2 regions of the Streptomyces sp. NPDC049585 genome follow, and region 2 is predicted to be linked to the other one. Evidence: riboswitches for the same ligand, from Rfam matches in the RefSeq annotation. Region 2 holds a riboswitch; the other holds the start of a gene.
The links. Region 2 has a riboswitch for S-adenosylmethionine ahead of thrC (threonine synthase). Riboswitches for the same ligand answer to the same signal wherever they lie in the genome.
Positions count from the first base shown of each region.

Region 1: it holds a riboswitch for S-adenosylmethionine, as region 2 does, so the genes downstream of both, AB0K17_RS27835 (aminotransferase class V-fold PLP-dependent enzyme) here and thrC (threonine synthase) in region 2, are expected to answer to the same signal.

Region 1 covers NZ_JBFAPE010000042.1:12,626-27,399, reverse strand. The annotation lists gene AB0K17_RS27850 (NYN domain-containing protein) at 1-648, opposite strand, end outside; gene AB0K17_RS27845 (rhomboid family intramembrane serine protease) at 861-1,592, shown strand; gene AB0K17_RS27840 (Lrp/AsnC ligand binding domain-containing protein) at 1,589-1,870, shown strand; gene AB0K17_RS27835 (aminotransferase class V-fold PLP-dependent enzyme) at 1,875-3,236, opposite strand; SAM riboswitch class IV at 3,373-3,488, opposite strand; gene trpD (anthranilate phosphoribosyltransferase) at 3,567-4,631, opposite strand; gene AB0K17_RS27825 (cytochrome bc complex cytochrome b subunit) at 4,786-6,417, opposite strand; gene AB0K17_RS27820 (Rieske 2Fe-2S domain-containing protein) at 6,414-7,466, opposite strand; gene AB0K17_RS27815 (c-type cytochrome) at 7,463-8,272, opposite strand; gene AB0K17_RS27810 (heme-copper oxidase subunit III) at 8,341-8,961, opposite strand; gene AB0K17_RS27805 (hypothetical protein) at 9,119-9,520, shown strand; gene AB0K17_RS27800 (Ig-like domain-containing protein) at 9,552-10,811, opposite strand; gene AB0K17_RS27795 (cytochrome c oxidase subunit 4) at 10,976-11,374, opposite strand; gene ctaD (cytochrome c oxidase subunit I) at 11,371-13,098, opposite strand; gene coxB (cytochrome c oxidase subunit II) at 13,095-14,066, opposite strand; gene AB0K17_RS27780 (aminotransferase class V-fold PLP-dependent enzyme) at 14,334-14,774, shown strand, end outside.
Region 2 covers NZ_JBFAPE010000021.1:57,969-72,742, reverse strand. The annotation lists gene AB0K17_RS21385 (sugar isomerase) at 1-862, opposite strand, end outside; gene AB0K17_RS21380 (extracellular solute-binding protein) at 1,097-2,374, shown strand; gene AB0K17_RS21375 (DUF3263 domain-containing protein) at 2,385-2,660, shown strand; gene otsB (trehalose-phosphatase) at 2,681-3,520, shown strand; gene AB0K17_RS21365 (trehalose-6-phosphate synthase) at 3,554-5,032, opposite strand; gene AB0K17_RS21360 (glucosyl-3-phosphoglycerate synthase) at 5,074-6,021, opposite strand; SAM riboswitch class I at 6,204-6,350, shown strand; gene thrC (threonine synthase) at 6,344-7,669, shown strand; gene AB0K17_RS21350 (ubiquitin-like small modifier protein 1) at 7,750-8,025, shown strand; gene AB0K17_RS21345 (cold-shock protein) at 8,440-8,643, shown strand; gene groL (chaperonin GroEL) at 8,983-10,605, shown strand; gene AB0K17_RS21335 (tetratricopeptide repeat protein) at 10,752-13,235, shown strand; gene AB0K17_RS21330 (DNA repair helicase XPB) at 13,315-14,774, shown strand, end outside.

The DNA.
Region 1 (14,774 bases), on a different contig from region 2:
GGCGCGCACGGCCTCCAGCTCCTCGCGGGCCTTGCGCAGGGCCGCCTCGCCGCGCCGCACGTCGCTGTCGGCGCTGCGCAGCTTGCGGCGCAGCCCCTCGGCCTCCTTGCGGGCCGCGTCCAGCTCGGCGCGCATCCGCTCGGCCTCGGTGCGGGCCTCGGCCCGTACGGTCGCGAGCTCCTCGCGCAGGCGCTGCAGCTCGCGCTGCGCCTCCTCGCCGGCGCGCTCGGCGCCGGCCCGGGCGGCCTCCTCGCCGGCGGCGGTGACCAGCTTGACCCAGCCGGGCGGGCGCAGCACGAAGGCCATGGCCGCCACGTCCTCGGGGTCGGCGGCGGCGGGCGGGGCACCGGATTCCAGGGCCTCGGCGAGTTCGGAGCCGCTCTCGCGCAGCTTGGCGCCGATGCGCTGGCGGAAGGCGGCGTCGCCCTCCACGGCGGCGGCCATGGCGTTGCCGGCGAACTTCGCGCGCCGGCTCGGGGTGAACCGGGCGTACTGCCGCAGCTGTGCGGGCAGTTCCGCGACCGTCAGCTGACCGAAGGCATCGGCGACGAGCCCGACGACGCGCCGCCTGATGCCCTCGGGCAGGGGACGGTCGAGCACCTCCAGGACGCCGTCGTCGGCGCCACCGGCGTCACCGGCCGCCTCCACGCCGTCCCTGTGCTCCACCACCGCTTCACCGCTCCCGTTCCTCAGGCCGTCGCACCCGGCCGCTCCGCAACGCTCATGGTCTCGTCCGTCCTCGTCGAGTGCTCCTCGTAACCCTACGGCCTGCGGGCCACCGGACACGGTGGTGCGGGCCCATGGCCGCCTCCCGGCGAGGCGCTTGGTGCCGGTTGCGCCCGGTACGCCATGATCTGGTCATGATCGCAGCGGCTGCGCCCGGGAAGGCGGGCACCCCCTGGGTGACCTGGACGCTCCTGACCGTGTGCGGGGTGGTCTTCCTCGCCGGGCCCGCCTCCGGACTCAGCCCCTCCTACGGCAGCGGCACGGCCCTGCTGACCGCGCAGACCGAGTACTTCCAGCGCTGGGGGGTGGTGCCGGCGGAGCTGTGGCACGGCTCCCCCACGCATCTGATCACCCCGCTCACCGCGCTGTTCGTGCACGGCAACTGGCTGCACCTGCTGGGCAACATGCTCTTCCTCTACGTCTTCGGTGCCATGACCGAGGCGCACCTGGGACATGCCGCCTTCGCCCTGTGCTACCTCGTCACCGGCTATCTGGCCCTGCTCGGCTACGCGGTCGTGCACGCCGGCTCCGACCGCACGCTGGTGGGGGCGTCCGGCGCCATCTCCGGTGTGCTCGGCGCTTTCCTCTATCTCTTCCCCAGGGCCCGGGTGACCAGCCTCTTCCCGTTCCTCTTCTTCCTGCCGCTGCGCTTTCCCGCCTGGGTCGTGCTGCTGTTCTGGTTCGCCCTGCAGTGGCTGGCGGCGGGCACGGAGGCCGGGCGGCCGGGCGTGGCCTACCTCGCCCACGTGCTGGGATTCGCACTCGGATTCGGCTACGCCTGGGTCCACCCGACGCCTGCGGTTAGAGTGAGGGCCGCAGCCGGGGCCACCGAATCCGGGTCCACCGAAGGAGACAGAACGACGTGATCACCTCGATCGTGCTCATCAAGACCGACGTGGACCGCATCCCCGAGATCGCCGAGTCGATCGCCGCGCTGGACGGCGTGAGCGAGGTCTACTCGGTCACCGGCGCCTACGACCTGATCGCGATCGTGCGGGTGGCCCGGCACGACGACCTGGCGGACGTCATCCCGGGCCGCATCAGCAAGGTCACCGGCGTCACCTCGACGGAGACGCACATCGCCTTCCGCACCTACTCCCAGCACGACCTGGAAGCGGCCTTCGCCATCGGCCTGGACAACTGACGCCTCACGCCGCCCGCTGCGCCGGCACGCAGCGGCCGCCCTCCGTGCGGTAGAGCCACCGCGCGCCGCCTGCGACCAGTTCGCGCACGGCCCCCACGAACCGCTCCACGTGCTCGTCGGGGGTACCGGCGCCGAAGCTGACGCGTACGGCGCTGTGGGCACGGTCCTCGTCGGGCGCACCGCACTCCCCCGCCTCCTCCTGCCCGGCGCCCAGCAGCGTGCGCACCAGCGGGTGGGCGCAGAAGAGCCCGTCGCGGACCCCGATGCCGTACTCGGCGGACAGCGCGGCGGCCAGGTGCGAGCTGTTCCAGCCCTCGACGACGAAGGAAAGCACGCCCACGCGCGGGGCGTCGGGACCGAACAGCGACAGCACCCGTACACCCGGCACCTCGGCGAGGCCCTCGCGCACCCGGGCCACCAGGTACCTCTCGCGCGCGACGAGGCCCTCGAAACCCGCCTCGGTCAGGGCCCGGCAGGCGGAGGCGATGGCATAGGCGCCGATGACGTTGGGCGAGCCGGCCTCGTGCCGGGCGGTGGAGGTGTGCCACTCGGTCTCCAGGCGGCCGTCGGGGAGCCGGGTGACCCGGCGGCTGGCGCCGCCGCCGGCCAGGTACGGCTCGGCCTCGCGCAGCCAGTCGGGGCGGCCGGCCAGCACCCCGGAGCCGAAGGGTGCATACAGCTTGTGGCCGGAGAAGGCGACCCAGTCGACGTCGAGTTCCCGGATGTCCACGGGGTGGTGCGGGGCGAGTTGGGCGGCGTCCAGCACGATGCGCGCGCCGTGGGCGTGCGCCGCGGCCGCCAACTCCCGTACGGGCCACAGCTCTCCGGTGACGTTGGAGGCGCCGGTGACGCAGACCAGCGCGGGCCCATGGGGCTCGCGGTCCGCGAGGGCCCGCTCCAGGGTCGCGACGGCCTCCGCGGGGGTGCGGGGTGCGGGCAGGCAGGTGACGCGGCCCTCGCCCCAGGGCAGCAGCGCGGCGTGGTGCTCGGTCTCGAAGACGAACACCCGGCAGCCGGCGGGCAGGACGGTCGCCAGCAGGTTGAGCGAGTCGGTGGTGGAGCGGGTGAAGACGACCTGGTCGTCCTCGCGGCAGCCGAGGAAGCGGGCGACGGTGGCCCGGCTGTTCTCGAAGAGGTCGGTGGACAGCTGCGAGAGGTATCCGGCGCCGCGGTGCACGCTGCCGTAGTACGGCGCGTACGCGGCGACGTCGTCCCACACGCGGCGCAGGGCCGGGGCGCTGGCGGCGTAGTCGAGGGCCGCGTACGTCACCTCGCCCCCGGTGACGAGCGGTACGCGGACGTCGTTCCCCAGAACGGGCAGCGGGGGACGAACCGGACTTTCGGTGGCGACGGCGGCGGCAGGCATGGCGAACTCCCGTACGTGACAGGCGAGCAGAGGAAGGGGGATACGCTCGAAAAGGGCTCGAAGGGGCTCTTCGAGCCCTAGCGCATTCGCTGCATCACGGAAGGATCTCCCTCGACGACCAGGATCCCTGGCGAGGGATCCGCGCTTGCCGCAGACGTCCTGCCTGCGGCCCGGTCATCACCCGGGGCACCCCGCCACGGAAGGAGGGTTGCCGGACAGCAGGCCGGGGCCGAAACGCTGTCACTCGTGACCTGGCCAGGAGTATGGCATACGTGATCGCCCCGCGGAACCGTCGTTCCACGGGGCGAGACGCAACCGGCCGGAAGGGGGTCAGGCGTTGCTGGCCGCCACCCACTTCTCCAGCGTGCGCAGGGCGGCGCCGGAGTCGATGGACTCGGCCGCCCGCACCATCGCGGCGCGGATCTGCTCGGGCAGGGATGCGTCGGTGGGCGCCAGGGCCACCAGCGCCGCAGCGGAGTTGAGCAGCACCGCCTCCCGTACGGGGCCGGTCTCGCCGGCGAGCAGGCGGCGGGCGACGTCGGCGTTGTACGAGGCGTCGGCGCCGCGCAGCGCCTCCACCGGCACGATGTCGAGGCCCACCTCGCGGGGGTCGAAGGCCTCCTCGCGCACCCGGCCGTCACGCACGACCCACACCCGCGAGGTGGCGGTGGTGGTCAGCTCGTCCAGGCCGTCGTCGCCGCGGAAGACCAGGGCCGTCGAGCCGCGCTCGGCCAGCACCCCGGCCAGCACGGGCGCGATGCGGGGGTCGGCGACGCCGGTGGCCTGGGCGCGCACCCGGGCGGGGTTGGTCAGCGGGCCGAGTGCGTTGAAGGTCGTCCGGATGCCCAGTTCGCGGCGGGCCGGGGCGACGTGCCGCAGGGAGGGGTGGAACTTGACGGCGTTGCAGAAGGTGATGCCGGCCTCCTCGGCGACCTCCACCACCCGGCGGGGCGTCAGCTCCAGGTTGACGCCCAGCTTCTCCAGGACGTCGGAGGAACCACTGGCGGAGGAGGCGGCCCGGTTGCCGTGCTTGACGACCTTCGCGCCGGTGCCGGCCACGACGATCGAGGACATCGTGGAGATGTTGACGGTCTTGGCGCCGTCGCCGCCGGTGCCCACGATGTCCACACTGGGCCCGGGCACCTCGATGAGGTTGGCGTGCTGGTACATCGCGCGGACCAGGCCGGAGATCTCGGCGACGGTCTCGCCCTTGGCCCGCAGGGCCACGGCGAAGCCGGCGATCTGGGCGTCGCTGGCCGCCCCCCGCATGATCCGGTCCATGGCCCAGGCCGTGTCGTCGGCACTGAGATCCACGCCGCGCAGCAGGGCGTCCAGGATGCCCGGCCAGGAGGGGGCCACCGAGCGCTCGCCGCCAGATGGGGTCGCAACGTTCATGGTCCACACTCCTGGAGTGGTCTGGGGCGGGGCGCTCCACATGGCCCCGTCTGCCGTCCAGCCTATCGACCGGCCCCGGACGGCGAAGAGCCCCGTCCAAGCGATGGACGGGGCTCCTGCCGTGGCGATCAGTCGTCAGTGATCAGTCGGGGGATCAGTGGTGGCCGTGACCGCTGGTGATCTCCCGGTACTCCTCCGCGGTGGCCTTGGGGATCTGGGTCCCCTCGCCGTAGAAGCCCTTGGAGAGCTTCACGCGGAGCTTCTGGCCGGCACCGACCTTGCGGGCGACACCGTTCTCGTCCACCGCCGGCTCGAGCTCGAGCGGCTTGGGCTGCTCGTGCGAGGTCAGCGTGTGCAGCTGCTCCTGCGAGAGCGGCTCGTGGACCTCGATGAACTCACCGTGCGGCAGGCGCTTGATGACACCGGTCTCGCGACCGTGCAGCACCTTGTCCTTGTCGCGGCGCTGCAGACCCATGCAGATGCGGCGGGTCGCGATGAACGTCAGGACCGGGATCACGAAGAAGCCGACGCGGACGAACCAGGTGATGGCGTTGATCGACAGGTGGAAGTGGGTGGCCCACAGGTCGTTGCCACCACCGATCAGCATCACGAAGTACGCGGCGATCCAGGCGGCACCGAAACCGGTGCGCGTCGGGGCGTTGCGCGGGCGGTCCAGCAGGTGGTGCTCCCGCTTGTCGCCGGTGACCCAGGACTCGATGAACGGGTAGACCGCGATCGCGCCCAGCACCAGCGGGAAGATCACCAGCGGGATGAACACGCCCAGGACGAACGTGTGGCCCCAGACGTTGATCTCCCAGCCCGGCATCACACGGATGAGGCCTTCGGCGAAGCCCATGTACCAGTCGGGCTGGGCGCCGGTGGAGACCTGGTCCGGCCGGTAGGGGCCCATCGCCCAGATCGGGTTGATGGTCGCGATGGCGGCGATGGCCGCGATCACACCGAAGACCAGGAAGAAGAAGCCACCGGCCTTGGCCATGTAGACCGGCAGCAGCGGCATGCCGACCACGTTCTCGTTCTTCCGGCCGGGGCCGGGGAACTGCGTGTGCTTGTGGTAGAAGACCAGGATCAGGTGCGCCACCAGCAGGCCGAGCATGATGCCCGGCAGCAGCAGGACGTGGATCGAGAAGAACCGCGGCACGAAGTCCGAGCCGGGGAACTCGCCCCCGAAGAGGAACATCGAGATGTACGTGCCGATGACCGGCACGGACAGGATGGCGCCCTCCATGAAGCGGACACCGGTGCCCGACAGCAGGTCGTCCGGCAGCGAGTAACCGGTGAAGCCGGTGAACATGCCGAGGACGAACAGCAGGAAGCCGAACAGCCAGTTGACCTCACGCGGCTTGCGGAACGCACCGGTGAAGAAGACGCGCATCATGTGCACGAACATGCCGGCGAGGAAGATCAGCGCCGCCCAGTGGTGGATCTGCCGGATGAGCAGACCACCGCGCACGTCGAAGCTGATGTCGACGGTCGACTTGAACGCCTCGGACATCTGGACGCCCTGCAGCGGCTCGTAGGAGCCGTGGTAGACGACCTCGTTCATGCTGGGGTGGAAGAAGAGCGTCAGGTAGACGCCCGTCATGATGATGATGACGAAGCTGTAGAGGCAGACTTCGCCCAGCATGAAGGACCAGTGGTCCGGGAAGATCTTCCGCATGTTGACCTTGGCCAGGCTGTAGATGCCCAGTCGGCCGTCGGCCCAGTCGGCGACCCGCTCGCCCGCGGGTGCCTTGCGGCGATTGTCGGTAGCGGTTGCAGTGCTCATCCGCGCTCCCAGAAGGCAGGACCGACGGGCTCGGCGAAGTCGCCCATGGCCTCGAGGTAGCCCTTGTCGTTGACCTTGATCCGCAGCTGCGGAAGGGCGTGGCCGGCCGGGCCGAAGATCACGCGACCGCCGTCGGAGAGGTCGAAGGTGGACTGGTGGCACGGGCACAGCACGTGGTGGGTCTGCTGCTCGTAGAGGCTGATCGGGCAGCCGACGTGCGTGCAGATCTTGGAGAAGGCCACGATGCCGTCGGCCGACCAGTCGAGCTCGCGCTTGTCCTTGATGTTCTCCGGACGCAGCCGGACGATCATCAGGGCCGCCTTGGCGATCTCCTGCTGGAAGTCGTGGTCCTCCTCCTTCATGCCCTCGGGCATGGCGAAGGTCAGGGAGCCGACCTGGATGTCCTCGGGGCGCAGCGGCTGCATCGTGTTCTGGTTGATGAGCATCTTGCCCGCGGACCAGGCGGTCTTGCGCAGCTTGGTGCCGGGCAGCGGACCGAGGTCGCGCAGCAGCACCACACCGGAGAGCGGCACCAGGGCCAGCGCGCCGAACATGGTGTTGCGCAGCAGCTTGCGGCGGCCGAAGCCGGACTCCTCCGCGCCCTGCTTGAAGTCGGCCAGCACCTTGGCCTTGACCTCCGGGGAGGCCTCGATCGGGTGCCGGTCGTCGGCGTACTCGACGTCCGACATCAGGGTGCGGGCCCAGTGGACCGCGCCCGCGCCGATGCAGAACAGCGCCACGCCCAGGGTCAGGCCCAGCGCGAAGTTCAGCGCGCTGATGTGCCCGAGCGGGAAGACGTAGATGCTCTTGTCGACCGGGAGGGTCACGTAGGAGGCGATGAAGCCCACCGTGGCCAGCATCGACAGCAGGAACAGGAAGGCGACCACGCGCTCGGAGCGCTGGGCGGCCCGCTCGTCGATGTCCTGCTTACGGGGCTCGTGCGGCGGCAGTCCCGGGTCGGCGAACGGGTCGCCCGCGGTGGCTACGGCACCTTCGTGCGCGCCCTGCGCGCTCGGCAGGGTCTCTTCTGGAATGTCTTGGCTACTCATGACTTCTTGGCCTTGGCGGTGTGGGCGGCGACCCAGATGGCGACGGCGACCAGCGCGCCCAGACCGAAGATCCACGCGAACAGACCCTCGCTGACCGGGCCGAGACCGCCCAGTTCGAGGCCGCCCGGGCTCTTGGTCTTGTCGCTGTTGACCGTGTCGAGGTACGCGATGATGTCCTTCTTGTTCTTCTCGGACATCGTCGTGTCGGGGAAGGAAGGCATGTTCTGCGGGCCGGTCTGCATGGCCTCGTAGATGTGCTTCGGGTTGACACCCTCGAGCGACGGGGCGTACTTGCCGTTCGAGAGCGCGCCGCCCTTGCCGGTGAAGTTGTGGCACTGGGCGCAGTTCGTACGGAAGAGCTCCCCGCCCTTGGCGATGTCGGCGCCGTCGGGGCTGTACTGGCTCTTGGTCGGGGCGACCGGGCCCGCGCCGAGGGAGGCGATGTACGCGGCGAGCTGGTCGATCTCGGCCTGCGAGTAGATCACCTTCTTGCGGGGCGCCTGGGCGCCCTGCTGCTGCAGCGGCATGCGGCCGGTGGCGACCTGGAAGTCCACGGCGGCGGAGCCCACGCCGATCAGGCTCGGCCCGTCGGAGGTGCCCTGACCGCCGGTGCCGTGGCAGCTGGCGCAGCCCACGGAGTAGAGCTTCTTGCCCTCCTCGATGGCGAGGGACTGGGCGCTGTCATCGGCCTTGGCCGACTCGGCCGGCGCGAACGCGGCGTACAGCCCCCCGGTTACCGCCAGCGCGAAGAGTAGGACGACGACCGCCGCCAGCGGATGGCGTCGTCGTGCGGAGAGCTTTTTCACGGATTACCCCGGTGTCAGGATCTTCTGCGTCGATGCTGGACTGATGGTCCGGTGCGGGACGGGACCGATTACTTGATCAAGTAGATCGTGGCGAAGAGGCCGATCCAGACCACGTCGACGAAGTGCCAGTAGTAGGACACGACGATGGCCGCCGTCGCCTGGTGGTGGGTGAACCTCTTGGCCGCGTACGTCCTGCCCAGGACCAGCAGGAAGGCGATGAGACCGCCCGTCACGTGCAGGCCGTGGAAGCCGGTCGTCAGGTAGAACACCGAGCCGTACGGGTCGGAGGACAGGGACAGGCCCTCGTCCTTGACCAGGCTCGTGTACTCGTACACCTGACCGCCGATGAAGATGGCACCCATCACGAACGTGACGATGAACCAGGTGCGCAGCTTCTTGACGTCACCGCGCTCGGCCGCGAACACGCCGAGCTGACAGGTGAGCGAGGAGAGCACCAGGATCGTCGTGTTGGTCGCCGAGAACGGAAGGTTCAGGGCCGAGGCCATTTCCTTCCAGTGGTCGGCACCTGTCACCGATCGCAGGGTGAAGTACATCGCGAAGAGGGCCGCGAAGAACATCAGCTCGGAACTCAGCCAGATGATGGTTCCGACGCTGGTGAGGTTCGGTCGGTTGACCGAGGGGTGCGCGTGCCCGGTATCTACTGCTGTTGCTGTCGCCACGACCGACATTATGTCGGTCGCTTATCTCGCGCTCACTCCGGGGGGTGCCGTTCGGTGTGTCAAGACGCTGTGTGCTGCTCGTACGGCCCATCGCGGCCCCCGCGCGGAGTAGCATCCGCGCTGAGCCGTCCGTCCATGAGCGTCACTCCCACGACCTGGAGGAACGATGCAGCCGACCGCAACGGTGCTGGTGTACAGCGATGACGCGCACACGCGCGAACAGGTGCGGCTGGCGGGCGGCAGGCGCCCGGCCACCGGTCTTCCCGAGGTGGAGTACCTGGAGTGCGCCACGTTGCCGGCGGTGCTGCGGACCCTGGAGGAGCGTCGGGTGGACGTGTGCGTGCTGGACGGCGAGACGGCCCCTGCGGGCGGCATGGGGGTGTGCCGGCAGCTGAAGGACGAGGTCTTCCGCTGCCCGCCGGTGCTGCTGCTGATCGGCCGGCCGCAGGACGCCTGGCTGGCCTCCTGGAGCAGGGCGGAGGCCGTTGTCACCCATCCGGTGGATCCGGTGGCGTTCGCCGAGGCGCTGGCGGAGCTGTTGCGCCAGCGGCTGTCCATCGAGGCCTGAAGAGGCCGAAGGGGCCCAAGAGGCCCCGCACTCACACCTGGGGGCGCAGCCGGGCGGTGTCGGCCGGGCCGGTGCCCTCGCGCTTGCCGGCCACCAGGGCGCTGCCCTCGCGCCACTGCTTCCAGGGCATGTTCCAGTCGCCGAAGCCGTTGTCGAAGGGCGTCATGGTGGCCCCGGCGCTGCCGACGACCTTGACGATGTCGCCCACGCGCACGTTGTCGAAGAACCACTTGGCGTTGGCGGTGCTCATGCCGGTGCACCCGTGGCTGACGTTGTCCCAGCCCTGGGACCCCTCGGACCAGGGGGCGGCGTGCACGTACTCGCCGCTCCAGGTGACCCGGGTGGCCCAGTAGACCGGCAGGTCGTAGGCGTCGGAGCTGCCCTCGGAGATGCCGATGCTGGTGCCGCGCATGCGCACGAAGGACTCCTGGCCGAGGACGACCTTGATGCCGTTGCGGGTGGCGTAGCCGGGCTTGCCGGTGGTCACAGGGATGGAGCGGACCTCCTGGCCGTTCTTGAGCACCGTCATGTAGTGGGCGCTGGCGTCGGTGATGGCCTCCACCCGGTCACCGGTGGTCAGGTGGACGCCCTGCACCGGCCCGCCGTACAGCCCGCCGCCGACCTTGATGCCCTCCAGGGCCGCCTGGACGTCGATGGTGGCGTGCGCGGGCCAGTACTCCTGGGGGCGGTAGTGCAGGGTGCGGTTGTCCACCCAGTGCCAGGCGCCCTCCACCGGAGGGTCGGACTCCACCCGCAGGGTGCGCTCGACCACGGCCCGGGCGGCCGGGTCGGAGACCGGCTCGCTCAGCTCGGCGGTGATGGGCTGTCCGACGCCGTAGGTGCCGCTCTGCGGGCCGAAGGCGAGGCGCAGCACCCGCTTGGCCCGGCTGGTCTCGTAGTCGATCGTGCGGCGCCCCTGGGCGCCGTCCTCGTCCTCCGTGCTGACGCGCACGGTGTAGTGGACGCCGGCGGACAGGGCGCCGGTGCTGTGCCAGCGCGAGCCGTCGGGCGCGAGCTCGCCCTTGACGTAGCGTCCGGCGGCGTCGGTGACGGTGACGTCGGTGATGCGGTCGCCGCCGGTGGCCTCCACCTCCAGCGGCTTGGCCGGGTCCGCCTGCCGGGTCTCCCCCGCGCCGGCGACACCCACCTGGTCCGAGGCGTCGTACGGCCGGTCGGCCAGCGGGTTGCCCGATCCGCAGCCGGTGAGCCCCGGGGCCGCGCAGGCCAGCAGCAGGGCGCCGGCCACTGCCGTGCGGCCGCGCGCCGGACGGCGGCGAGGTGAGTGGTTCATGGTCATACCGTAGGAAAAACGGCCGCGCACGGCGCTCGCTGCGCCTGCAAACGGGTGCCGCCCGTCCCGGTGCATGCGCCCGCGGTGTGCGACCGCCGCACGCGAAAGGGCCCCGCACACCGTGACGGTGTGCGGGGCCCTTCGGGGTTCGCCGGGGCGAGCCCTTACTGGTTCTGGTTCTCGCCGCGGTAGAACTCGAACACCCAGCCGAAGAGGCCGACCAGGATGATCGGTGCCGAGAAGTACATGAGCCACCAGCCGAAGCAGATGCTCATGAAGGCGAGGGCACCACCGACGGCCAGGGAGAGCGGCTGCCAGCTGTGCGGGGCGAAGAAGCCCAGCTCACCGGCGTCGTCGGCGACGTCGGCCTCCTTGTTGTCCTGCGCACCGGCGTCCACCCGGCGCGCAGTGAACGCCAGGTAGTAGCCGACCATGACGCACAGACCGAAGGCCATGAACAGCGCGGTGGTACCGGCCACCTCCTTCGACCACACGCCGTAGACGACCGCCATGGCGAGGATGAAGAGGGACAGCCACAGGAACATCCGGCCCTGGATCTTCACTTGCCGGCCTCCTTGCCGCCCGCGAGGGCCTTCTCGCCCGCGAGGTTCTCTTCGAGCTCGAGGGCCGCGATCTCCGGGTGGTGCAGGTCGAACGCCGGGGATTCCGAGCGGATCCGCGGCAGGGTGAGGAAGTTGTGCCGCGGCGGCGGGCAGGAGGTCGCCCACTCCAGCGAACGGCCGTAGCCCCACGGGTCGTCGACCTCGACCTTCTTGCCGTACTTGGCGGTCTTCCAGACGTTGTAGAAGAACGGCAGGATCGACAGGCCCAGCAGGAAGGAGCTGATGGTCGAGATGGTGTTCAGCGTGGTGAAGCCGTCGGAGGCCAGGTAGTCGGCGTAACGGCGCGGCATGCCCTCGGCACCCAGCCAGTGCTGGACGAGGAAGGTGCCGTGGAAGCCGACGAACAGCGTCCAGAAGGTGATCTTGCCCAGGCGCTCGTCCAGCATCTTGCCCGTGAACTTCGGCCACCAGAAGTGGAAGCCGGAGAACATCGCGAAGACCACGGTGCCGAAGATGACGTAGTGGAAGTGCGCGACGACGAAGTACGAGTCGGAGACGTGGAAGTCCATCGGGGGCGAGGCCAGGATGACGCCGGTCAGACCACCGAAGGTGAAGGTGATCAGGAAGCCGACGGCCCACAGCATCGGGGTCTCGAAGGACAGCGAGCCCTTCCACATGGTGCCGATCCAGTTGAAGAACTTCACACCGGTCGGGACCGCGATCAGGAAGGTCATGAAGGAGAAGAACGGCAGCAGCACACCACCGGTGACGTACATGTGGTGCGCCCACACGGTCACCGACAGACCCGCGATCGAGATCGTGGCCGCGATCAGGCCCCAGTAACCGAACATCGGCTTGCGGGAGAAGACCGGGATGACCTCGGAGATGATGCCGAAGAACGGCAGGGCGATGATGTACACCTCGGGATGGCCGAAGAACCAGAAGAGGTGCTGCCACAACAGGGCGCCGCCGTTGGCCGCGTCGAAGACGTGGGCCCCGAACTTGCGGTCCGCCTCCAGGGCGAACAGCGCGGCCGCGAGCACCGGGAAGGCCAGCAGGACCAGCACACCGGTCAGCAGCACGTTCCAGGTGAAGATCGGCATGCGGAACATCGTCATGCCCGGCGCACGCATGCAGATGATCGTGGTGATGAAGTTGACCGAACCGAGGATCGTGCCGAAGCCGGAGAAGGCCAGACCCATGATCCACATGTCGGCGCCGACGCCCGGCGAGCGGACCGCGTCCGACAGCGGGGAGTAGGCGAACCAGCCGAAGTCGGCCGCACCCTGCGGGGTGAGGAAGCCGGCCACCGCGATCAGCGAGCCGAACAGGTAGAGCCAGTAGGCGAACATGTTCAGCCGCGGGAACGCCACGTCGGGCGCACCGATCTGCAGCGGCATGATCCAGTTCGCGAAACCGGCGAACAGCGGCGTCGCGAACATCAGCAGCATGATCGTGCCGTGCATCGTGAACGCCTGGTTGAACTGCTCGTTCGACATGATCTGCGTGCCGGGACGGGCCAGCTCGGCGCGCATGAGGAGCGCCATGAGGCCGCCGATGCAGAAGAACGCGAACGACGTGACCAGGTAGAGCGTGCCGATGGTCTTGTGGTCAGTGGTGGTGAGCCACTTGATCACCTGATTGCCCGGCTGCTTCTGGCGTACGGGTGGTGCTGCCGTGGCTGTTGCGGCGGCGGCACCCTGGGGTTCGTTGAGGATGCTCACTTGTTCTTGGTCTCCGCGTTCTTCGCGTGATCCGTCTGCGCGATGCCCGCCGGCTGGTAGCCGGTCTGACCCTTTGCCGCCAGCTCCTTCAGGTGCGCCCGGTACCGCTCGGGGGAGACGACCTTGACGTTGAAGAGCATCCGGGAGTGGTCCTGGCCGCAGAGCTCGGCGCACTTGCCCAGGAAGGTGCCCTCCTTGTTGGGGGTCACCGTGAAGCTGTTGGTGTGGCCCGGGATGACGTCCTGCTTCATCAGGAACGGCACCACCCAGAAGGAGTGGATGACGTCGCGCGAGGTGAGGACGAACTGGACGGTCTCACCCTTGGGGAGCCACAGGGTCGGGCCCGGGTTGCCCGTCTGCGGGTTGCGGTCGCCGGGGACGCCGACCTCGTAGACGCCCTCCGCTCCCTGCGGTGCCTTGCTCAGGAACCGGTCCGGGATCGCGTCGAGCTCCTTGTTCTCGCGGAGCGGCTTGGCCGGGGTGGCCGTGTTGCCGTCGACGTTCTCCAGGTAGTTGAACGCCCAGCTCCACTGGAAGCCCACCACGTTGACGACGTGCTGCGGCTTGTCAGGGTTCGTCAGGAGCTTGTTCTCATCGCGCGCGGTGAAGTAGAAGAGCACCGAGACGATGATGATCGGGACCACGGTGTACAGCGCCTCGATGGGCATGTTGTACCGGGTCTGCTTGGGAATCTCCACCTTCGACCTGCTGCGCCGGTGGAAGATGACGCTCCAGATGATCAGGCCCCACACCAGGACACCGATCGCCAGGGCAGCGGCCCAGGAGCCCTGCCAGAGGGAGAGGATCCGCGGCGCCTCTTCCGTGACGGGCGTTGGCATGCCGAGGCGGGGGAAGTCCTTCGATGTGCAACCGGTGGCGGTCGCCAGGACAGCGCCCGCGGCCAGCGCCTGCAGCAGCTTCCGCCGCACCGGGCGCCGCGACGAGCGGTCGGAGCCGTTGGGACTCACGTAGCGCCTTCCCGAGAGTCTCGCCCGTGCGGCCGGCTGCGGCCGTCTCGCTGGTCGGTCGCCGGCCCGCTGCGGGCAGGGGTTTGGATGTTTATGCGGACCAAACCCTACTGGACGCTATCTGGGGCCGCGCGGGGAGGGTGCCCAACGCGCCGGTCCGGTCCCCGAAGGGGTGGAATCTGCAGCTCCGGAGGCCTTCCGGCACTCCGTCAGACGCCCGGCCGGGCAGGCTCCGACTCCCCCCGCGATGGGGTTAGCGTTCCCCTCGTGCCCTACTTCGACGCCGCCTCCTCCGCCCCTCTGCACCCGGTCGCCCGCCAGGCGCTGCTGGCCGCCCTCGACGAGGGCTGGGCCGACCCCAGCCGCCTGTACCGGGAGGGCCGGCGCGCCCGGCTGCTGCTGGACGCCGCCCGCGAGACCGCCGCGGAAGCCGTGGGCTGTCGACCGGACGAACTGGTTTTCACCCCATCGGGTACGCGCGCCCTGCACGACGGCATTGCCGGCGCCCTCGCCGGACGCCGCCGGGTCGGCCGCCACCTGGTCGTGTCCGCCGTCGAACACTCCGCCGTGCTGCACGCCGGCGCCGCACTCGAAGCGGCCGGCGGCACCGTGACCGAGGTCCCCGTCGGCCGCACGGGCCGCATCGCCCCCGCCGACTGGGCCGCCGCCCTGCGCCCCGACACCGCCCTCGCCGCCCTGCAGTCCGCC
Region 2 (14,774 bases):
TGCGGGGGGCGTCCGGGTTCAGGCCTCGGGTCTGTGCCAGGGTCACCGCCAGGCGCTGGGCGCGGACGAGGTCCGCCATCGGGTCGCGGCCCTCCGCGTGGACGAGGGTGCCGCCGGTGGCCGCGACCTCGGCCGGGAGGCCGTCGGGCAGGGGGCCGAAGGCCCATGTCACGCGGCCGGGGGCCGTGATGGCCACGGGGCCGTGGCGGTATTCCATCGCGGGGTAGGCCTCCGTCCACGCTCCGGCCGCTTCGCGCATCTTCAGGGCCGCTTCCTGCGCCAGCCCGTACGTCCAGCCGCGGCCGAGGAACGTCCACTGTTCGGCGATCAGTGCCGCCATCGGCAACTCCTCGGCCAGGGCCTCCTCCGCGTCGGCTGCGGCCTTCTCGACGGTGGCGGCGCCGTCGATGCCGGTGCGCAGGTAGGCCAGGGCGGTGGTGGCGAAGCGGGTCTGGACGACGGATTCCTCGTCGGCCCAGTCCAGGACGGCGACCTCGGTCGCCGTGTGCATCACCGGGGTGTGCGGGTCGGCGGTCAGGGCGAGGGTGGGGGTGCGGCCGCGGAGGGTGTCGAGGAGGTGCAGTACTTCCGTGGTCGTGCCGGAGCGGGTGATGGCGACCACGCGGTCGTAGGTCCGGCCCACGGGGAATTCGGAGGAGGCGAAGGCGTCGGTCTCGCCGTGGCCGGCGGCCTCGCGCAGGGCCGCGTACGCCTGGGCCATGAACCACGACGTGCCGCAGCCGGTGACCGCCACGCGTTCGCCGGGGGCGGGGAGCCCGGGGGTGTGGGCGGCCGCGGTGGTGGCGCGGCGCCAGGAGGCGGGCTGGGTGGACAGCTCACGCGTGGTCAGTGACGGCTTCATGCGGCTGCGCTCCTTGCGGGTGCGGTGGTGCGGCAATCGGTCGTTCCCGTGCATAGCAGTCCGCGCTGACCTGGGGGAAGGGCGTTAGGGCGATACCGAAGCGCAACGCGGGATCCGTAGACCGTAAGGTTGCGCGCGGGAGAAACTCACGGTCTCCACGGGACTCACGAATCCCAGGGGGGAGATTCACGGTCTCCATAGTGCGGACACGAACCACAAGGTGGGTAGCAGAAGGTGCAGCGGCGGCGGTTCCTGGGCATGACGGCGGCGGGCGTGGCGACGGCGGCGCTGGCGCCCGTTCTGACGGCGTGCGGGAGTGAGGGCCCCGTCGGCGACAAGAAGCTGAAGCTGGTCGCGGCGGACTACGGCGACAAACCGGACAACAGCTCCAAGAAGTACTGGAATTCCCTCGCTCGGGACTTCGAGTCCAAGCACAGCGGCATCAAGATCGACGTCGAGGTCTACAGCTGGACCGAGGTCGACAAGAAGGTCGCCGACATGGTCGCCGCCGGCAAGGCGCCCGACATCGCGCAGATCGGTGCGTACGCGGACTTCGCGGCCGCCGGCAAGCTCTACAGCGCCGACCAGCTGATCTCCATCCCCACCCAGGCGGACTTCATCACCCCGATCGCCAAGGCGGGCGAGGTGCACCGGGTGCAGTACGGCCTGCCGTTCGTCTCCAGCACCCGCATGCTCTTCTACAACCAGTCCCTCTTCACCAGGGCCGGCATCGGCAAGGCGCCGGAGACCTGGGAGGAGCTACAGGCCGCGGCGGTCAAGCTCAAGGCGGCCGGCGTGAAGATACCCTTCGGTCTCCCGCTGGGCCCCGAGGAGGCGCCCGCCGAGACGATGCTGTGGATGCTGGCGGGTGGCGGCGGCTACACCGACAACACCGGTGCATATACGATCAATTCGGACGCGAACATCAAGGCGTTCGCGTGGGTGCGCGACGAACTCGTCGGCAAGGGCCTCACCGGCCCCGGCGACCCCGCCCGCACCAACCGCCAGGACCTCTTCGAGGCCTTCTGCAAGGGCGACGTGGGCATGCTGCACGGCCACCCGACGCTGATGCAGCAGGCGGAGGCCGCCAAGCTCAAGTACGGGACGGCGCCGCTGCCGGGCATCAAGGGCAAGGCCGCCTCCACCATGGGCGTCGCCGACTGGATCATGGCCTTCAAGCAGAACGGCCACCGCGAGCAGATCGGCACCTTCCTCGACTTCGTCTTCAGCAAGGACAACCACCTCAGCTTCACCGGCCAGTACCAGCTGCTGCCGGTGACCGAGTCCGCCTCGGCCGCCATGCACCTGGACCGGCAGTACGAGAAGCTGTGGCCGTTCCTCGACCAGCTGCAGAACGCCGACTTCTACCCGGCCGACAAGACCTCCTGGGCCAAGGTCAGCGCGACGATCAAGGAGAAGATCGGATCCGTCGTGCAGAAGAGCGGCGACCCCGCCGCCGTCCTCGGCGAGATCCAGCGCGAGGCCGAGGCGACGGAGCTGGCCGACCGGTAGGTTGGAGTACGTGAGTCGGGAGAAGGACGGCGGAACGGACGCGCCGGAGGGCCGCCCCCGGGGCGGCCTGTCCGCACGCGACCTCGCCGTCCTCGCCCTGGAACGGCAGTCCTGGCCCGGGCCCGGCGCCAAGGAACGGGCCGTCCGCGAACGCCTCGGCATCACGCCCACCCGCTACTACCAGCTCCTGAACGTCCTGCTCGACGACCCCCGCGCCCTCGCCCACGACCCCGTCACCGTCAACCGGCTGCGGCGCCTGCGCGAGGAGCGGCGCGAGCGCCGCTGACACCGGTAGGGTCGGGCCCCATGGGCAGCCAACCGCTTCCGGAACCCGTGACCGACGCCGGCCGCGAGGGCCTGACCGCGCTGCTCGCGCGGCCCGAACACGCCGTCGTCGCCCTCGACTTCGACGGCACCCTCGCCGAGATCGTCACCGACCCCGAGCGGGCCCGCGCCCACCCCGGCGCCGTGCCCGCCCTCGCCCGCCTCGCCCCGCACCTCGCCTCCGTCGCCGTTGTCACCGGCCGCCCCGCCGGGGCCGCGGTGCGCCACGGCGGCTTCGCCGGCGTGCCGGGCCTGGAGCGCCTGGTCGTGCTCGGCCACTACGGCGCCGAACGCTGGGACGCGGTCACCGGCACCGTACGCGCCCCGGCGCCGCACCCGGGCGTGGCGGCGGTACGGGCCGAGCTGCCCGGCGTGCTCGACGCGTCCGGTACGTGGCAGGGCACCTGGACCGAGGACAAGGGGCGGGCCATCGCCGTGCACACCCGGCGCGCCACCGACCCGCAGGCCGCCTTCGACGCGCTGCGCGCGCCGCTCGCGGCGCTCGCCGAGCGGCACGGGCTGATCGTCGAGCCGGGGCGGTTCGTGCTCGAACTGCGCCCGCCCGGTGTGGACAAGGGCGTCGCCCTCGCCGGCTACCTCCGCGAGACCGGGGCCCGCGCGGTGCTGTACGCCGGCGACGACCTCGGCGACGTGGCCGCCTTCGCGGCGGTGGAGGAGCTGCGCGGCGAGGGGGTGGCGGGGACGCTCGTGTGCAGTGGCAGTGCGGAGGTGACGGTGCTGGCCGAGCGGGCGGACCTTGTGGTGGACGGGCCGTCGGGTGTGGTGGAGCTGTTGACCGCGCTTGCGGACAAGCTGGGCTGAGCGGTCTCCCGGGGGCGAAGCCCCCGGGAGGGCCTACCGTCGCAGCGCCGCCAGTTGGTCCGTGAACCAGTGGGCCGGGGGCAGGGCGGTTGCTGCGGACGTGAGACGTTTCGTGCGCTCCGCGCGCTCGGCCGGGTCCATCAGCAGGGCCATGTGCAGGGCGCGTGCCGTCGCCTCCACGTCGTACGGGTTCACCAGGAGCGCGTCCTCGCCCAGCTCCGCCGCGGCGCCGGCCTCGCGGGAGAGCACCAGCGCACAGCCGCGGTCGGAGACGAGGGGGACCTCCTTGGCGACGAGGTTCATGCCGTCGCGGATGGGGTTGACCAGGGCCACGTCGGCGATGCGGTAGGCGGCGAGGGAGCGTGCGAAGTCGTCCTTGACCTGCAGCGAGACCGGTTGCCAGGAGTCCGTGCCGAAGGCGGAGTTGATCTCCTGGGCGACGCGCTGGACCTCGTCCGTGTAGTCGCGGTAGACCTTCAGGTCCTGCCGGGAGGGGTAGGCGAAGGCGAGGTGGACGACGCGGCCGCGCCACTGGGGGTGGTCCTCCAGCAGGCGCCGGTAGGCGTGCAGGCCGCGCACGATGTTCTTGGAGAGCTCCGTGCGGTCGACGCGCAGGACGATGCTTCGGTCGGGGCCGATCTGCTCGCGCAGCCGGTCGATCCACTCCTCGACGTCCGGCCGGTGCGCGCGGGCGCGCAGGAACTCGGCGTCGGCGCCGAGCCCGTGCACGCCGAGCCGGGTGGTGCGGTCCTCGAAGCGGACGGCCGCGGCGGTGCCGTCCTCCTCGCGCAGGATCTCCGCGCCGGGCAGCACGCTCGCGCAGCAGGCGGCGAAGGACTCGGCCCAGCGGCGGGTGAGGAAGGCGGCCCGGTCGCCGCCGAGCATGCCGCGCAGCACCTGTTCGGCGATGTCGTCGGGCAGCAGGCGGTAGTAGTCGGGCGGGGCCCACGGGGTGTGGGAGAAGTGGCCGATGCGCACATCGGGGCGGCGGGCGCGGAGCAGCCCGGGCACGAGGGTGAGGTGGTAGTCCTGGACGAGGACGCTGGCGCCCTCGGCGGCCTCCTCGGCGACGGCGTCGGCGAAGGCGGTGTTGTACGCCTCGTACTGGGCCCACTGCTCGCGGAACCCGCTGTCGAAGGACGGTTCGAGCGGGGTCTGCCAGAGCATGTGGTGCAGGAACCACAGGACGGAGTTGGCCACGCCGTTGTACGCGGCGGCGAAGGTGGCGGAGGGGATGTCGAGCATCCGCACCGGCTGCTCGCCGGTGTCGGCGGCGTCCAGCCTGCGCCCGGCGCGCCGGGCGGCGAGCCGGTCGCCCTCGCCGAGGGCCGCGCAGACCCACACGGCCCCGGCGTCCGGGCCGATCGCGCTCAGCCCCGAGACCAGCCCGCCGCCGCCGCGGCCCGCATGCAGCGTGCCGTCCTCGCCGAGCCGGTAGGAGACCGGGCCGCGGTTGGAGGCGACCACGATGGGCGCCGCGCCGGGGGAGGTGTGGGTGTGCTCAACGACCATGTCGCCAGCCTTGCCCCCGGGAGAACCGCTCAAACGTACGCTTACGCGGCATGCCGGCGGGCGTACTCCGGGATTCCGGCCATCGGGGGGCGCTCCTCGGTGTCGACCGGGTACGTCCGCGGGACGAAACCCTCCGCCGTTCGCTCGAACTGGGTCAGTGCGGGCCGCACGAGGTGGCCGCGGGCCAGCCGCAGCTGCGCCGTGCGGTAGATGGTGGCTGCCATCCGGCCGAGCGCGCGGCCGTCCTGGTGGCGGTGCTTGCGCTCGCCGACGTCGACCTGGGCGAGGGCGTCCAGGCCCACCGTGTGCAGCGCGTCGACGAGCAGGCCGAGCTCCACGCCGTACCCGACGGGGAAGGGCAGCCGCTCCAGCAGCGAGCGGCGGGCGGCGTACTCGCCGCCCAGCGGCTGGACGAAGCCGGCGAGCTGCGGCCAGTGCAGGTTCAGCAGCGGGCGGGCGACCAACTCGGTGACCCGGCCGCCCTGGCCGGGGGCCTCGCCGAGGGGACGGTCGTACATCCCCTTGACGAACTGCACCTCGGGGTCGGTCAGCAGCGGGCCGACGATGCCGGAGACGAACGTGGCCGAGAAGTCCCGCAGGTCGGCGTCGACGAAGCAGATCACGTCGCCGGTGGTGACCAGCAGCGAGCGCCACAGGACCTCGCCCTTGCCGGGCAGGGCCGGGATCCGCGGCAGCACCTCGTCGCGGTGCACCACGCGCGCCCCGGCCGCCGCCGCCTCCGCCGCCGTACGGTCGGTGGAGCCGGAATCCAGCACCACCAGCTCGTCCACGAGCGGGACGGCGTCCGTCATCAGCTCGCGACGGATCGTCGCCGCTATGGCGCCGACCGTGGCCTCCTCGTTCAGCGCCGGCAGTACGACGCTGACCGTGGTGCCCGAGCCGCGTTTGGCAGCGAGAAGCCGGTCGAGCGGACGATCGGCTGCGGACCAGGACCGCTGGGCCAGCCAGCGCTCCACCTCATCCAGCACGTGTAGGACTCCCTGCTGTGCATCGTCTCGATGGTCGCCGATGCGCCCGTGTGACGCATCTCGCGGTTCGGACGGCCCTCTGCTGCGGCCGCCCCTTCCGTTACAGTCTTGAACAACGCGGACGGCCGCCCTATGTCGGGGTCGTTCCGCGCACAAATGCCTGGGTCCGCCCAGCGCCATACCGCTCATCCAGAGGGGCAGAGGGACACGGCCCGATGAAGCCCCGGCAACCCTCCAGCCGGTCTTTCGTCCGTACAGGACGCGAGGCTCCCGGCGGGGAAGGTGCCAATTCCGTCTCGTGGCGAGGTGCGCCGCGAGGAAGATGAGGAGAAAGGGCCTCGCCTCCATGGCCGTCGAAGCCGTTGAAAGTCGTACCACCACACCCTCCGCCGGACCTGCGTCCTCCTTCGGACCTGCCGTCGCGCTCTCCTGCCGCGAGTGCGGCGAGCGCTCCCCCCTCGGCCCCGTCTTCGCCTGCGCCTCCTGCTTCGGACCGCTGGAAGTGGCCTACGAGCTGCCCCAGGGCGATCCCGAGGAGCTGCGCCGGCGCATCGAGGCCGGCCCGGCCAGCATCTGGCGGTACGCCCCCCTGCTGCCGGTCGCCGCGGACGTCGCCGAACGGCCCAACCTCAACCCCGGCCTCACCAAGCTCGTCAAGGCCGACAACCTCGCCCGCGAACTCGGCGTGACCGGCGGCCTGTACGTCAAGGACGACTCCGGCAACCCCACGCACTCCTTCAAGGACCGCGTCGTCGCCGTCGCCGTCGAGGCGGCGCGCGCCTTCGGCTTCACCACCCTGTCCTGCTCCTCCACCGGGAACCTCGCCGGGGCCGTCGGCGCGGCCGCGGCCCGCGCGGGCCTGCGCTCGTGCGTGTTCATCCCGCACGACCTGGAAGCCGGCAAGGTCGTCATGGCCGCGGTCTACGGCGGCGACCTCGTCGGCATCGAGGGCACGTACGACGACGTCAACCGCTTCTGCTCCGAGCTCATCGGCGATCCGCTCGGCGAGGGCTGGGGCTTCGTCAACGTCAACCTCCGCCCGTACTACGCGGAGGGCTCCAAGACCCTGGCGTACGAGATCTGCGAGCAGCTCGGCTGGCGGCTGCCGGACCAGATCGTCGTGCCCGTCGCCTCCGGCTCCCAGCTGACGAAGATCGACAAGGGGCTCCGGGAGCTCGTCGCCCTCGGGCTCGTCGAGGACCGGCCGTACAAGATCTTCGGCGCCCAGGCCGAGGGCTGCGCCCCGGTCTCCCGCGCCTTCAAGGCGGGCCACGAGGTGGTTCGGCCGGTACGGCCGGACACCATCGCCAAGTCCCTGGCGATCGGCAACCCGGCCGACGGGATCTACGTGCTCGACATCGCCCGGCGCACCGGCGGCGGCGTGGAGGACGTCGACGACGCGGCGGTCGTCGACGCGATCCGGCTGCTCGCCCGGACGGAGGGCATCTTCGCCGAGACCGCGGGCGGGGTGACGGTGGGCGTGACCCGCAAGCTGCTCGCGAGCGGCGCGCTGGACCCGGAGCTGACCACGGTCGTGCTCAACACGGGGGACGGGCTCAAGACGCTCGACGCGGTCGCGGCGGGGCCGACGGCCACGATCCGTCCGACGCTCGACGCCTTCCGTGCGGCGGGCCTGCAGGGCCGGTAGGGCCCTTCGCCCGAACGGGCGTCCCTTTCTTCGCTTACACCTCTCACCTCACACGACACACAGAAGGTCGAGGCATACCCATGAGCGTCACCGTCCGTATCCCCACCATCCTGCGCACCTACACCGGCGGGCAGGCGGAGGTCGCCGCCGAGGGCGCCACCCTCGGCGAGGTGATCGCCTCCCTGGAGGCGAACCATCCCGGCATCGCCGGCCGGGTGCTCGACGACGCCGGCAAGCTGCGGCGCTTCGTGAACGTCTACGTGAACGACGACGACGTCCGCTTCGAGGACGGCCTGGGCACGGCCACGCCCGACGGGGCCGGCGTCTCGATCATTCCCGCCGTCGCGGGCGGCTGAGCCGGCCTCGCGACCACGCTCGGCAAGCAGACGGAATCGCCCCGTCCGTAAAGCGGACGGGGCGATTCCGTCTGTTGAAGCGCGCTACAGTTGGGGCGTTCCCCCTCTGGCGTCACTGCCGAGTGCGTACGAGAACCCGTCAAGTTGTGCCCATTGCGAGGATGCGATTTGCCGGGTTGGTGGCGTTTTGCCCGGCCCGACTTGCCCGGGAAGCTGTGGAAATCGGTACGAATAACCGATCGGCCGCCGCCGGATTTCTCGTCCGAGTGACCTGTTGCAGACGGCATCCGTGCAGATACATTCAGCCGCGGTCGACGCGTTCCGGCGCACACCCCCACCCTGTCTGGGGGTGAGGTCTGACCCGGGTCCGCGAAGTGCGGTCCTGTGCAAGGGCCAGTAATAGGGGAGTTAGGCATGGCTCAGGGCACCGTCAAGTGGTTCAACGCGGAGAAGGGGTACGGCTTCATCGCGGTCGACGGTGGTGCGGATGTATTCGTCCACTACAGCGCGATCCAGATGGACGGTTACCGCACCCTCGAGGAGGGGCAGCGGGTCGAGTTCGAGATCTCGCAGGGCCAGAAGGGGCCGCAGGCGGACATGGTCAAGGTGACCGTCTGATCGGTGCGCATCGACCACCGGCTCACTGAAGCTCGCTGAAGCTCGCCGAGGGGCTCGCGTCATCACGACGCGGGCCCCTCGCGCGTTGCGGGCACCCTTGGGCACCACGTGTGACCCAAGGCCCGGCGGGGCAGGCTGCACCGGTAGGGCGGCCTTGCACTCTCAGGGTGCGAGTGCTAATCATTGGGCTTAGCACTCTCCAGGTGAGAGTGACAGATTTGGACCGTCGGTGAGGTCGCGGGCCAAGCGGGGCAAGGAACCGCGGGGCAAGCAGGCCGTCCGTCGCGGGCGCCAGCGCGGTCCGGAGCAATCCACCCCGTCCTGGGAGGACCACTTCACATGGCCAAGATCATCGCGTTCGACGAGGAGGCACGGCGCGGTCTCGAGCGCGGGATGAACCAGCTCGCCGACGCCGTCAAGGTCACCCTCGGCCCCAAGGGCCGGAACGTCGTCCTCGAGAAGAAGTGGGGCGCCCCCACGATCACCAACGATGGTGTGTCCATCGCCAAGGAGATCGAGCTCGAGGACCCGTACGAGAAGATCGGCGCCGAGCTGGTCAAGGAGGTCGCGAAGAAGACGGACGACGTCGCCGGTGACGGCACGACGACCGCGACCGTCCTCGCCCAGGCGCTGGTCCGCGAGGGTCTGCGCAACGTGGCCGCCGGTGCCAACCCGATGGCCCTGAAGCGCGGTATCGAGAAGGCCGTCGAGGCCGTCTCCGCCGCCCTGCTCGAGCAGGCCAAGGACGTGGAGACCAAGGAGCAGATCGCCTCCACCGCCTCCATCTCCGCCGCCGACACCCAGATCGGCGAGCTCATCGCCGAGGCCATGGACAAGGTCGGCAAGGAAGGCGTCATCACCGTCGAGGAGTCCAACACCTTCGGCCTCGAGCTCGAGCTCACCGAGGGCATGCGCTTCGACAAGGGCTACATCTCGGCGTACTTCGCGACCGACATGGAGCGCATGGAGGCCGTCCTCGAGGACCCCTACATCCTCATCGCCAACTCCAAGATCTCCTCGGTCAAGGACCTGCTCCCGCTGCTGGAGAAGGTCATGCAGTCGGGCAAGCCGCTGCTGATCATCGCCGAGGACGTCGAGGGCGAGGCCCTGTCGACCCTGGTCGTCAACAAGATCCGCGGCACCTTCAAGTCCGTCGCCGTCAAGGCCCCGGGCTTCGGCGACCGCCGCAAGGCCATGCTCGGCGACATCGCCATCCTCACCGGTGGCACGGTCATCTCCGAGGAGGTCGGCCTCAAGCTGGAGAACGCCGGTCTCGACCTGCTCGGCCGCGCCCGCAAGGTCGTCATCACCAAGGACGAGACGACCATCGTCGACGGTGCCGGTGACAGCGACCAGGTCCAGGGCCGCGTCAACCAGATCCGCGCCGAGATCGAGAACAGCGACTCCGACTACGACCGCGAGAAGCTGCAGGAGCGCCTGGCGAAGCTGGCCGGCGGCGTGGCCGTCATCAAGGCCGGTGCCGCCACCGAGGTGGAGCTCAAGGAGCGCAAGCACCGCATCGAGGACGCCGTCCGCAACGCCAAGGCCGCCGTCGAGGAGGGCATCGTCGCCGGTGGTGGCGTGGCCCTGCTGCAGGCGTCCGCCGTCTTCGAGAAGCTGGAGCTCGAGGGCGACGAGGCCACCGGTGCCGCCGCCGTCAAGGCCGCCCTGGAGGCCCCGCTCAAGCAGATCGCCGTCAACGGTGGTCTCGAGGGCGGCGTCGTCGTGGAGAAGGTGCGCAACCTGGCCGTCGGCCACGGTCTGAACGCCGCCACGGGCGAGTACGTCGACATGATCGCCGAGGGCATCATCGACCCGGCGAAGGTCACCCGCTCCGCCCTGCAGAACGCCGCGTCCATCGCCGCGCTGTTCCTGACCACCGAGGCCGTCATCGCCGACAAGCCGGAGAAGGCCGCCGCGGCCGCTCCGGGCGGCATGCCGGGCGGTGACATGGACTTCTGATCGACCGCACCGGTTGATCGACCGTCCTGATCGCCGGGGCGGCACCCCTCTCCCAGGGGGTGCCGCCCCGGCGGCGTTTTCCCCTCCCCGCGGCCCGGTGCGCCCGTACCGTGTGGAGGCACACGGATGCGAGCGAGGGGCGGGGCGTGCACAACGACATATCCGGCGGCGTCTTCTTCCACACCGTCGTCCAGGGCCAGAACGTCACCCTCCAGCTGCCCCGCGAACTGCCGCCCCACCTCACCGGCATGCCCGATCCGTCGCCCACCTTCACCGGCCGCGGCGACGACCTCGCCTTCCTCACCGACCTCCTGCGCCCGCGCCCGCCCGGCGACGGCGCGCCCCACGTGTGCTCCGTGGCCGGACTGCCCGGCGTCGGCAAGACCGAGCTCGTCCGGCAGGCCGCCTGGCACGCCTGGCGCGAGCGGGACTGGTTCCCCGGCGGCGTGCTGTTCGTCGACCTCTTCGGCTACGACGCCGAACGCCGGCTCACCCCCGAACGCGCCCTCGGCTCCCTGCTGCGCGCCCTCGGCGTCACCGACGAACACCTCCCCGCCGATCTGCAGGACCGCGCCCGCCTCTACCGCTCGGTGCTCGCCGCCTACGCCGACCAGGGACGCCGGCTCCTCGTCGTCCTCGACAACGCCGGCAGCAGCGAACAGGCCCGGCCGCTGCTCTCCGGCGACCCGCGCATCCCCGTCCTCGTCACCTCCCGCCACACCCTCACCGGCCTCGGCGCCCGGCTGTACGACCTGTCCGTACTCGACGAGGCCGCCGCCGTGGACCTGCTGGCCGGAGCCGTGCGCCAGGCCCGCGGTGAGGACGACACCCGCGTCGCCGACGACCCCGGCGCCGCCGCCCGCCTCGCCCGGCTGTGCGGCCACCTGCCCCTCGCCCTGCGGATCGTCGCCGCCCTGCTCGCCGAACTGCCCAGCCGGCCGCTGGCCTCCATGGCCGGTGCCCTGGAGGACGGCCGCAGCAGACTCGAGCGCCTGAGCAGCGAGGACGCCACGGTCCGCGCGGCCTTCGCGCTCTCCTACGCGCACCTGCGCCCCGACCAGGCCCGCCTCTTCCGGCTGCTGTCCCTCAACCCCGGCCCCGACCTGTCCACCGAGGCCGCAGCCCGCCTCGCCGACGCCGACCCCTACGCCGCCGAGGAGCTGCTGCGTGCCCTCGCCCGCGGCCACCTGCTGGAGGCGGGCGCGACGTACGGGCGCTGGCGCATGCACGACCTGATGCGCCTGTACGCCGCCGAACTGGGCGAGGCCCACGGCACCGGGGACGCCGCCGTGCGGGCCCTCGAAAGACTCCTGCAGTACTACGTCGACACGACCCGGGCCGCCGCCAGCCACCTGGCCCACGCGGCCGCGCCCCACCCCCTCTTCGCCACCCGCAACCAGGCCCTGACCTGGCTCGACGACGAGCGCACCAACCTCATCGCGGTCGCGGCGACGGCCGCCGCCCTCGACGCACCGCAACTGCCCCTGATGCTGTTCGAGGCCCTCGTCGAGTACCTCTCCCTGCGGCGCCACTTCGACGACTGGCTGGGGCTGGGGGCCCTGGCCATGTCGGCGGCCCGGGCCATGGAATGGCCGCTCGCCCTCGCCGGAGTGCTCAACAACATCAGCGTGCCGATGCGCCACCTGCGACGGTTCGAGGAGGCGGCCTCGATCATCAAGGTCGCCGCGGACCTGTACCGGCAGATCGACGACCGCAGCGGCGAGGCCGGCGCCCTGAGCAACCTCGGGCTGGTGCTCGGCGAGATGCGCCGCTTCGACGAGGCGATCACCGTCCTGGAGAAGGCCATCGCCATCCACCGCGAGACCGGCGAACTGCGCAACGAGGGCATCGCACTGACCAACCTCGGCCTCGTCCTGCAGGACCTGCGCCGCTTCGCCGAGGCCATCGAGGTCCACCGCCAGGACGCCGCCATCTGCGCACGCATCGGCGACCGCCGCGGGGAGGCCCTGGCCCTGAACAACCTCGGCACGGTCCTGCGCCACGAGGGCCTGCTCGACGAGGCCGCCGAGGCCCTCGTCCGCGCCCGGGACATCCTGTGCGAGCTGGGCGACGTCCACGGCGAGGCCCAGACGCTCACCAACCTGGGCCTCGTCCGCTCCCGGCAGGGGCGGCTCGAGGAGTCCCTGGACGCGCAGGCCCGGGCCGTCCAGGCCTTCCGCACCTGCCACGCCCCGCACGGCGAGGCCAACGCACTGGGCAACCTCGGGCTGTCCCTGATCAGATCCGGCCGCAACGAGGAGGCGCTCGCCCCCCTCGAACAGGCGGTGGCCCGCTACCGCGAGCTGGCCGACCGCAACGCCGAGGGCAGGGTCCTCGTCAACCTCGCCTCCGCCCTGGCCGGCGCCGGCCGCCCGGCCGAAGCCCTCGCGGCCTGCACCGAGGCCGTCGCCTGCTACCGCGACACCGACGACCGCTACCACGAGGGCCTGGCCCGGGTGAACCTCGCCCAGCTCCTGCACGAGGCCGGCAGCCCGGCGGAATCCGCCACCACCCTCGCCGAGGCCCTCCCCGCCCTGCGCGAGACGGGCGTCCTGGAGCAGGACGGCCCGGCGCCGCGGACCCTGGAGGACGTCCACAAGATCCTGGAAGCCCGCGGAATCCTCGACTGACCGCCCGCTCGCGAACCCCCGACGTGACCACCCCCGCATGAGGCACACTGGAGGTTTAGCCGTAGCGAAAGGGTGACGCGTGAACGGTCCGCTGATCGTCCAAAGCGACAAGACGCTGCTCCTGGAAGTGGACCACGAGCAGGCCGACGCCTGCCGCCGGGCCATTGCGCCGTTCGCGGAGCTGGAGCGGGCGCCGGAGCACATCCACACCTACCGGGTCACGCCGCTGGGGCTGTGGAACGCGCGGGCCGCCGGGCACGACGCGGAGCAGGTCGTCGACGCGCTCGTCACCTACTCCCGCTACCCCGTGCCGCACGCGTTGCTCGTCGACGTCGCCGAGACCATGGCCCGCTACGGGCGGCTGCGGCTGCTCAAGCACCCGGTGCACGGGCTGGTGCTGGAGAGCACCGACCGGCCGGTGCTGGAGGAGATCCTCCGGTCGAAGAAGATCGTGCCGCTGGTGGGGGCCCGGATCGACGACGACACCGTCGCGGTGCACCCCTCCGAGCGCGGGCAGATCAAGCAGACGCTGCTCAAGCTGGGCTGGCCCGCGGAGGACCTGGCCGGGTACGTCGACGGCGAGGCGCACCCCATCGAGCTGCACGAGGACGGCTGGGCGCTGCGGCCGTACCAGCAGCAGGCCGTCGACGGCTTCTGGCACGGCGGCTCCGGCGTGGTCGTGCTGCCGTGCGGCGCGGGCAAGACGCTGGTCGGCGCGGGGGCCATGGCCAAGGCCAAGGCCACGACGCTGATCCTGGTGACCAACACCGTCTCGGCCCGGCAGTGGAAGCACGAGCTGGTCAGGCGCACCTCGCTGACCGAGGACGAGGTGGGCGAGTACAGCGGGACGCGCAAGGAGATCCGCCCGGTCACCATCGCCACGTACCAGGTGCTGACCACGAAGCGGAAGGGGATCTACCCCCACCTGGAGCTGTTCGACTCCCGGGACTGGGGCCTGGTCGTCTACGACGAGGTGCACCTGCTGCCCGCGCCCGTCTTCAAGTTCACCGCCGACCTGCAGGCCCGGCGGCGGCTCGGACTGACCGCGACGCTGGTGCGCGAGGACGGCCGGGAGTCCGACGTCTTCTCCCTGATCGGCCCCAAGCGCTTCGACGCGCCGTGGAAGGAGATCGAGGCCCAGGGCTACATCGCCCCGGCCGACTGCGTCGAGGTGCGGGTGAACCTCACCGAATCGGAGCGGCTGGCGTACGCGACGGCGGAGCCCGAGGAGAAGTACCGCTTCTGCTCGACCACCGACTCCAAGCGCCGCGTCACCGAGGCGCTGGTGGCCCGGCACAAGGGCGAGCAGACGCTGGTCATCGGCCAGTACATCGACCAGCTCGACGAGCTCGGCGAGCACCTGAATGCGCCCGTGATCAAGGGCGAGACCAGCAACGCCCAGCGCGAGAAGCTCTTCGACGCCTTCCGGGCGGGGGAGATCTCCGTCCTGGTCGTCTCCAAGGTCGCGAACTTCTCCATCGACCTGCCGGAGGCGACCGTCGCCATCCAGGTGTCGGGCACCTTCGGCTCCCGTCAGGA